One region of the Micromonospora sp. NPDC023814 genome, then DNA from elsewhere that is predicted to be linked to it. Evidence: predicted binding sites of a transcription regulator. Region 1 holds the regulator's gene; the other holds the start of a gene.
The links. The regulator HrcA, encoded in region 1, represses chaperone genes, less so after heat shock. The targets are predictions, from matches to a motif close to GGTTNGCACNCTCNNNNNGAGNGTGCNAACC.
Positions count from the first base shown of each region.

Region 1 (3,677 bases):
CCGCCTCCCTCGACCAGGTCGTCGCCGCCGGGGTGGACCACGTCAGCGCGTACGCCCTGATCGTGGAGGACGGCACCCGGCTCGCCGCCCGGATGCGGCGCGGCGAGCTGGCGTACCCCTCCGACGACGTCGCCGCGGACCGCTACCTGGCCGCGGAGGCCGCCCTCGACGCGGCCGGATTCTCCTGGTACGAGGTGTCGAACTGGGCCCGCGGCGACGCGGCCCGGTGCCGGCACAACCTGCTCTACTGGACCGGCGCCGACTGGTGGGGCCTCGGCCCGGGGGCGCACAGCCACGTCGGCGGCGTGCGCTGGTGGAACGTGAAGCATCCCACGACGTACGCGAAGCGGCTGGCCGGCGGCGAGTCGCCCGGCCTGGCCCGGGAGGTGCTCACCGCCGACGAGGCGCACATGGAGGACGTCATGCTCCGGCTGCGGCTCGCCTCCGGGCTGCCGCTGGACGCCCTCGACGACGCCGGCCGGGCCGGCGCCGAGCGGGCGCTCGCCGACGGCCTGCTGGCCGGCCCCGACCACGCGGCGGGCCGGGCCGTGCTGACCCTGCGGGGGCGGCTGCTCGCCGACGCGGTCGTCCGCGACCTGCTGCCCTGAGGCGGGCAGGCCCCCGCCGTGTGGCGGCGCGGGCGGCAGGGCCCCGCCGTGCGGCGGCGCGGGGCCGGGTCCGGCCGGGGGAGCAGCCGGCCCGGCTCACCTGGTGAAGCTGTAGGCCATCGGGTAGCGGTAGAGCACGCCCTCGTTGGCCTTGACCCCGGCGACGATCCCGAAGATCAGCGGCACCAGCCAGACGAGCATCGGGACGAAGAACAGGATGCCGCAGGTGATCAGGGTGAGCACCCAGCTCAGCACGCCCACGACCGCCCAGGTGATCTGGAAGTTCAGTGCCGCGACGGCGTGCGCCCGGGCGGTCGGCGACTGTTGCCCCCTGGCCATCAGCGCGATGAGCGGCGCGACCCAGCCGAGCAGGCCGCCGCCGACGATCACCCCGGCCGCGCCGCCGAAGTGGGCGATCAGGGCCCAGTTCTTGTCCTCGTTGTTGGCGTAGCCGCCGGTGGGGGCGCCGTAGCCGCCGCCGGTCGGATAGCCGACCCCCGGCGGGGGGTAGCCGCCCGGCGGGGGATAGCCCCCGGGCGGCGGGTAGCCACCCGGCGGAGGGTAGCCGCCCGACGGCGGTTGGTCACCGGTGGGTGGCGGATAGCCACCGGGCGGGGGATAGCCGCCCGGGCCCGGTGCCCCGGACAGTGGTGCGGTGGGTTCGTCGGAGCCGGCCGGCCCGGGAACCCCCGACGGAGCGGCCGGATCCGGCCGGTCGCCGGGGTCCCCCGCTCCGGGAGGGCGAGGTGGTTCAGTCATGGACGTCACGGTAGGGGCCGCGGGCAAGGCCGCACCAGAGCGACTCCGACCGGGATGTCCGGATGATCGGCTCTGGCGCCGCCGGCTCCACGGGCCGTGTGGCGCCGGTCGGATCGCCGTCCCAGGTTGATCATCGCGTCGGCGGGCGCGCCGTCGTAGACTGGCACTCGTCCGTAGCGAGTGCCAGCAACCCCCGCCCCTCGGGGGCGCGGGGGTCCGACGTGCGACAGGAGGTGGGGAACGATGGGTCTCGACGACCGCAAGCTCGCCGTGCTGCGCGCGATCGTCGAGGACTACGTCGCCACGCAGGAGCCCGTCGGCAGCAAGGCGCTGGTCGAGCGGCACCAGCTCGGGGTCTCCCCGGCGACCGTCCGCAACGACATGGCCGTGCTGGAGGAGGAGGGTTACATCCGCCAGCCGCACACCAGCGCCGGCCGGGTGCCCACCGACCGCGGCTACCGGCTCTTCGTGGACCGGCTGTCCAGGGTCAAGCCGCTCAGCCCGGCCGAGCGCCGCGCGATCGAGCGCTTCCTGGTCGGCGCGGTCGACCTCGACGACGTGGTGCACCGCACCGTACGGCTGCTGGCGCAGCTGACCCGGCAGGTCGCCGTGGTGCAGTACCCGAGCCTGGCCCGCTCCACCGTCCGCCACCTGGAGCTGGTGCCGATCTCCACGACCCGGCTGATGCTGGTCATGATCGCCGACACCGGCCGGGTCGAGCAGCGGCTGGTCGAACTGCCCGGGCCGATCCCCGCCGACGACGTCACGGACCTGCGCCGGCTGGTCAACGAGAAGCTGGTCGGCACCCGGCTGTCCGAGACCCCGCCGCTGGTGCAGGCGCTGGTCGACGAGTCGGTGCCGCACCTGCGGCCGGCCATGACCACCCTCTCCACCGTGCTGCTGGAGACGCTGGTCGAGCGGCACGAGGAGCGGATCGCGCTGGCCGGCACGGCCAACCTCACCCGCGGCGGCCTGCTCGACTTCCAGGGCTCGCTGCGCCCCATCCTGGAGGCGCTGGAGGAGGAGGTCGTGCTGCTCAAGCTCATCGGCGAGGCGGAGCCGAGCACGACCCGGGTGCTGATCGGCGACGAGAACGAGATCGACAACCTGCGCGCCGCCTCGGTGGTCAGCACCGGCTACGGGCCGGGCGCGACGATCGTGGGCGGGCTCGGCGTGCTCGGGCCGACCCGGATGGACTACCCCGGCACCATCGCCACGGTGAGGGCCGTGGCACGCTACGTGGGCGAGCTGCTGGCCCAGAACTGACCAGTCAGGGCCGACGGCCGGCTCCGGCCGACGACCGGCGCAACGCGAGACGAACATGAGGACACGGAACGCAGTGGCCAGGGACTACTACGGCATTCTCGGGGTGAGCCGGGAAGCCTCCGACGACGAGATCAAGCGCGCCTACCGGAAGCTGGCGCGGCAGTTCCACCCGGACGTCAATCCGGACCCGGAGGCACAGGAGAAGTTCAAGGACATCAACGCCGCGTACGAGGTCCTCTCGGACGACCGGAAACGGCAGATCGTCGACCTGGGCGGCGACCCGCTCGCTCCGGGCGGCGGGGGCGCGGGCGGCCCGGGCGGTCCCGGCGGCGCCGGCCCGTTCGTCGGCTTCCAGGACATCATGGACGCGTTCTTCGGCGGCGCGGCCGGCGGGTCGCGGGGCCCGCGACCGAGGACCCGGCCGGGCGCCGACGCGATCCTGCGGCTGGAGCTGGACCTGAACGAGACCGCGTTCGGCGTCGAGGCGCCGATCACCGTCGACACCGCCGTGCTCTGCACCACCTGCTCCGGCGCCGGCACCGCGGCCGGCACCCACCTGGCCACCTGCGAGGCGTGCGGCGGCCGGGGCGAGGTGCAGTCGGTGCAGCGCACCTTCCTCGGTCAGGTGGTCTCCGCCCGCCCCTGCACCGTCTGCCAGGGCTACGGCACCACCATCCCGCACCCCTGCCCGACGTGCGCCGGCGACGGCCGCGTCCGCACCCGGCGCTCGCTGACCGTCAAGATCCCCGCCGGGGTCGAGGACGGCATGCGCATCCGGCTGGCCCAGCAGGGCGAGGTCGGCCCGGGCGGCGGCACCGCCGGCGACCTCTACGTCGAGATCCACGAGCGGCCGCACGACGTCTACTCCCGCAAGGGCGACGACCTGCACTGCCGGGTCACCGTGCCGATGACCGCCGCCGCCCTCGGCACCCGGCTGACCATCAAGACGCTGGACAGCGAGGAGACGGTCGACGTCAAGGCCGGCACCCAGCCGGGCAGCACACTGCGGCTGCGCGCCCGGGGCGTGCCGCACCTGCGCGGCAC
Region 1 is NZ_JBFAAF010000127.1:285-3,961, reverse strand. It holds gene hemW (radical SAM family heme chaperone HemW) at 1-608, shown strand, start outside; gene AB0G14_RS33745 (DUF4870 domain-containing protein) at 705-1,367, opposite strand; gene hrcA (heat-inducible transcriptional repressor HrcA) at 1,611-2,633, shown strand; gene dnaJ (molecular chaperone DnaJ) at 2,707-3,677, shown strand, end outside.

Region 2 (3,677 bases), on a different contig from region 1:
CGGTCCAGGTCGAGGGCGAGGACGCTGAGCATCCGGCCGAACCGGTTCGCCCGCTCGACCTCCCGGCGGATCGACTCCCGCAGGTAGCGGTAGTTCCAGAGCCCGGTCAGCGGGTCGGTCAGCGAGAGCCGCTGCGCCTCCTCGTGCACCCGCACGTTGTCCACCGCCACGGCGGCGTGGCCGGCGAAGGTCCGCAGGGTCACCAGGTCGTCGTCGTCGAACTCGTCCGCGCCGAGCCGGTCGTAGAGGGCCAGCACACCGAGCGCCCGGGCCGGGGACGCCGGCTCCGACGACCCGGGCCGGGCGGGTGGGGCGTCCGCGCGGGCGGCGGCGTCGACCGCGCCCGTAGCGCCCGGGGCCGCGAACGGCACCGCGACGTACGTCCGGCAGCGCGGCTCGCCCGGCGGCACGGCGGAGGGTTCCGCCCGGCCGCGCTGCGGCTCGCCGGTCGCCGCGACGGCCCCGAGCACGCCGCTGCCCAGCGGCACCCGCAGCGGCCCGGCCCGCTCCTCGGGCGGGCAGCGCCCGTCCAGCCCCTCCGCGCACTGCGCCACGAGCACCCCGCCGTCGTCGACCAGGAGCACCGCGCCGGCCCGGGCGCCGGTCGCCGCGATCGCGCTGTGCAGGATCACCCGCAGGATGCGTTGCAGGTCGTGCGTGCTGGCCAGGGTGTCCCCCAGCACCGCGAGGTGCCCGCGCAACTGGTCGCGGCTGCTGGTCAGCGCCGCCACGTAGGTGCCGGTCTCCCGGGTCATCCGGTTGAACGCGCCGGCCAGCCGGCCGATCTCGTCGCGGCTGCGCACCGGCACCCGGGCGGTCAGGTCGCCGAGGGCCACCCGGTCCACCGCGCCCGCCAGCTCCACCAGCGGCCGGGTGGTCACCCGGGCCAGCCGCCCGGCGGCCACCACGGCCAGCAGGGCCGCCACGAGCACCGCCGCGACCAGGGCGGCGTACAGGCCGGGCGGCTGGTCGCTGGGGACCGAGAGCACGAGCGGCAGGGGCTGCCCGGCGGACGGGCCGACCCGGCGGACGTACCGGCCGTCGGCGGTCTCGGTGACCCGCTCGCCGTCGACCGTGCCGGCGGCGGCGAGCACGGCGTCGCGTACCCCGGTCGACTCGGTGGTGTGGGCGAGCCGGACGGGCGCCTCGGCGTCGTCGAGCAGGGTGACCGCCACGCCGGTCACGGCCGCGAGCCGCGCCACGAAGGCCGGGTCGACCGGATGCGCCGCGGCGACCGTGCCCAACGGCCCGCCGGACCGGTCGCGCAGGTCGACCCGGACGGCGAGCGCCCGCACCGGGCCGGCGGCCGGCGCGGCGGTGGAGCAGTCCCGCCAGGGCTCCGGCGGCCCGCCCGGCGAGGCGTAGGTGACCCGGCCGGCCACGTCGGTGACCCGCACGGCGGCCGCCAGGCCGCGGCTGACCACCTGGCCCGCGGCGCCGGGCCGGTCGCCGGTCAGGGCCACCGCGTCGGCGGCGGCCCGCAGCTGCTGGCAGAGGGCGTCGACCGAGGTGCGCACGGTCGCGGCGGCGACGGCCAGCCGCTCGGTGGAACGACTCCGGTCGACGGCCACCACGGTCGAACCGACGAAGAACGCCCCGAGCAGGACCGGGCCGAGCACCACCGCCAGGAAGGCTGTGGTCAACCGCCCGCGTAGCGTCACTCGGTCCCCCCGGAAGTTCCGCCGCCGTCGCTTGCGATGCTGACACAGAGCAACCAGGTGACAAACGTTGCGTCAGGAGTGTTGCGTGCCCGATTTTTCTCATGAAGCGGAAGCGGCGAAGCGGGACGTGCGCGCCGCCGTGCTCGCCGCCCGCCGGGCGCTGACCGCGCCGGCGCGGGCCGAGGCCGCCGGGCGCGTCCAGGCCGAGCTGGTGGCTCTCGTACGCCGGCTGCGCCCGCGCCGGATGACGGCGTACGTGCCGGTCGGCTCCGAGCCGGGCGGGCCCGACCTGCCGGCGGTGCTGCACGCGGCGCTGCCGCCGGGGGCCGAGCTGCTGCTGCCGGTGCTCTGTGCCGACCTCGACCTGGACTGGGCGGCCTGGGCCGGGGCGGACGCGCTGGTGGCCGCCGGCCGGGGCATGCGCGAGCCGGCGGGGCCGCGACTGGGCCGGGACGCGGTGGCGGCGGCCGAGCTGGTGGTGGTGCCGGCGCTGGCGGTGGACCGGCGGGGGCTGCGGCTGGGCCGGGGCGGCGGCTCGTACGACCGGGCGCTGGCCCGGGTGCCCGCGACCGCGCTGACCGTGGTGCCGCTGCACGACGGGGAGCTGGTCGGGTCGCTGCCCGCCGAGCCGCACGACCGCCCGGTGCGCGCGGTGGTCACTCCCGCCGACGGCCTGCGTACGCTTGACGCCGCCCCCCGGGACGCGGCGGGTCGCGCCTGAGGGCGGCGGTGTCGCGCCCCACACTTCCGCTGGACGAATCCGGGGGCGATGACGCACCATTGGCACTCGAAGACGTCGAGTGCCAATCGGCCGTGCCAGATCCGGAGGAGAACGTGCCCACGTACCAGTACGCCTGCACCGCGTGCGGCCACCAGCTCGAGGCGGTGCAGTCCTTCTCTGACGAGCCGCTGACCGAGTGCCCCGCGTGTGAGGGGCAACTGCGCAAGCTCTTCAACTCGGTCGGCATCGTGTTCAAGGGCTCGGGCTTCTACCGCACGGACTCCCGCACCTCGGGCAGCGACACCGGCAGCAACGGCGGCGCCGCCAAGCCGGCGAAGTCCGACTCGTCCTCCGCCGGCGACTCCGGCTCGTCGAGCGGCTCGACCGCCGCCTCGTCCTCGTCGCCCTCGTCGTCGTCCAGCTCGAACGGCTCCGGCGGCGGAGCGAGCAAGACCCCGGCCGCCAGCACCGCCAGCGCCTCCTGACGCACGCCACCACCCGTCCCGGGGCCGGCCCCGCCCGCCCCGGGCACATCCCGCTGTGCAGGCCACCGGCGTAGGGCCACGGCCCCCGCCTCCTGGCTCGCCGTCTCGGGTCCCTGGTCGACCGGGGCGGCGTCTCGGATCGCCTGGTGACGCCCGTGGGCGCGACGGGGTGGTAGCGCGGTCACCGGCAGGCGGTTGTCCACAGGGCCGCCCGCGTCATCCACAGGCCCGGGGGCGTTGTCCACAGGCCGCCGGGGTTTCTCCACACGCGCGGAAGCAGCCTCGGATGTCGGTGGGTCGCCTGGCAGCCGGTTCAGTCCCAGTGCGGCGGCCGCTCCGCGAGCAGCCAGTCGTCGTTGCCGCCGGAACGCTCGCCCCAGCCCCGATCGGTGTCGTCGGCGGTCTGCTCGGGCAGCACCACGAAGTCGTCGCTCAGGTCGACCGTACGGTCGTCGTCGCCGCGTACCGCCGGCGTCGGAGGGAACTCGGTGCTCACGAGCGGCAAGACTAGCGCAGCCGCGACCGGGTCACCGCGTCGAACCAGGTCCGCCCCGGTGCTCCGCCGACACGGCTGGGCGGGGGCGTCCGGCCACGGCTCGCCAGGCTGTTCGGCGACGGCTGACCGGGGTGTCCGGCGTCGACCCGCCGGTGGGCCGGCCGCGTCCGGCCGGTCACCGGGCCGGAGCGTTGGTAGCGTCGGACGGCGTGACGACCCCCACCTCCGGCAGCGCCCCGGACGAGTACTGGCGACGGCCCGACACCGCGCCGGAGCAGTCCGGGACCCGGGCCGCACCGACGCCGGCGCCCGGG
Region 2 is NZ_JBFAAF010000007.1:55,964-59,640, reverse strand. It holds gene AB0G14_RS05620 (diguanylate cyclase) at 1-1,661, opposite strand, end outside; gene AB0G14_RS05615 (5-formyltetrahydrofolate cyclo-ligase) at 1,747-2,382, shown strand; gene AB0G14_RS05610 (FmdB family zinc ribbon protein) at 2,496-2,867, shown strand; gene AB0G14_RS05605 (hypothetical protein) at 3,181-3,363, opposite strand; gene AB0G14_RS05600 (hypothetical protein) at 3,573-3,677, shown strand, end outside.
Region 2: a site for HrcA is predicted at 2,440-2,470, ahead of AB0G14_RS05610 (FmdB family zinc ribbon protein). Genes of this name have one in related genera too.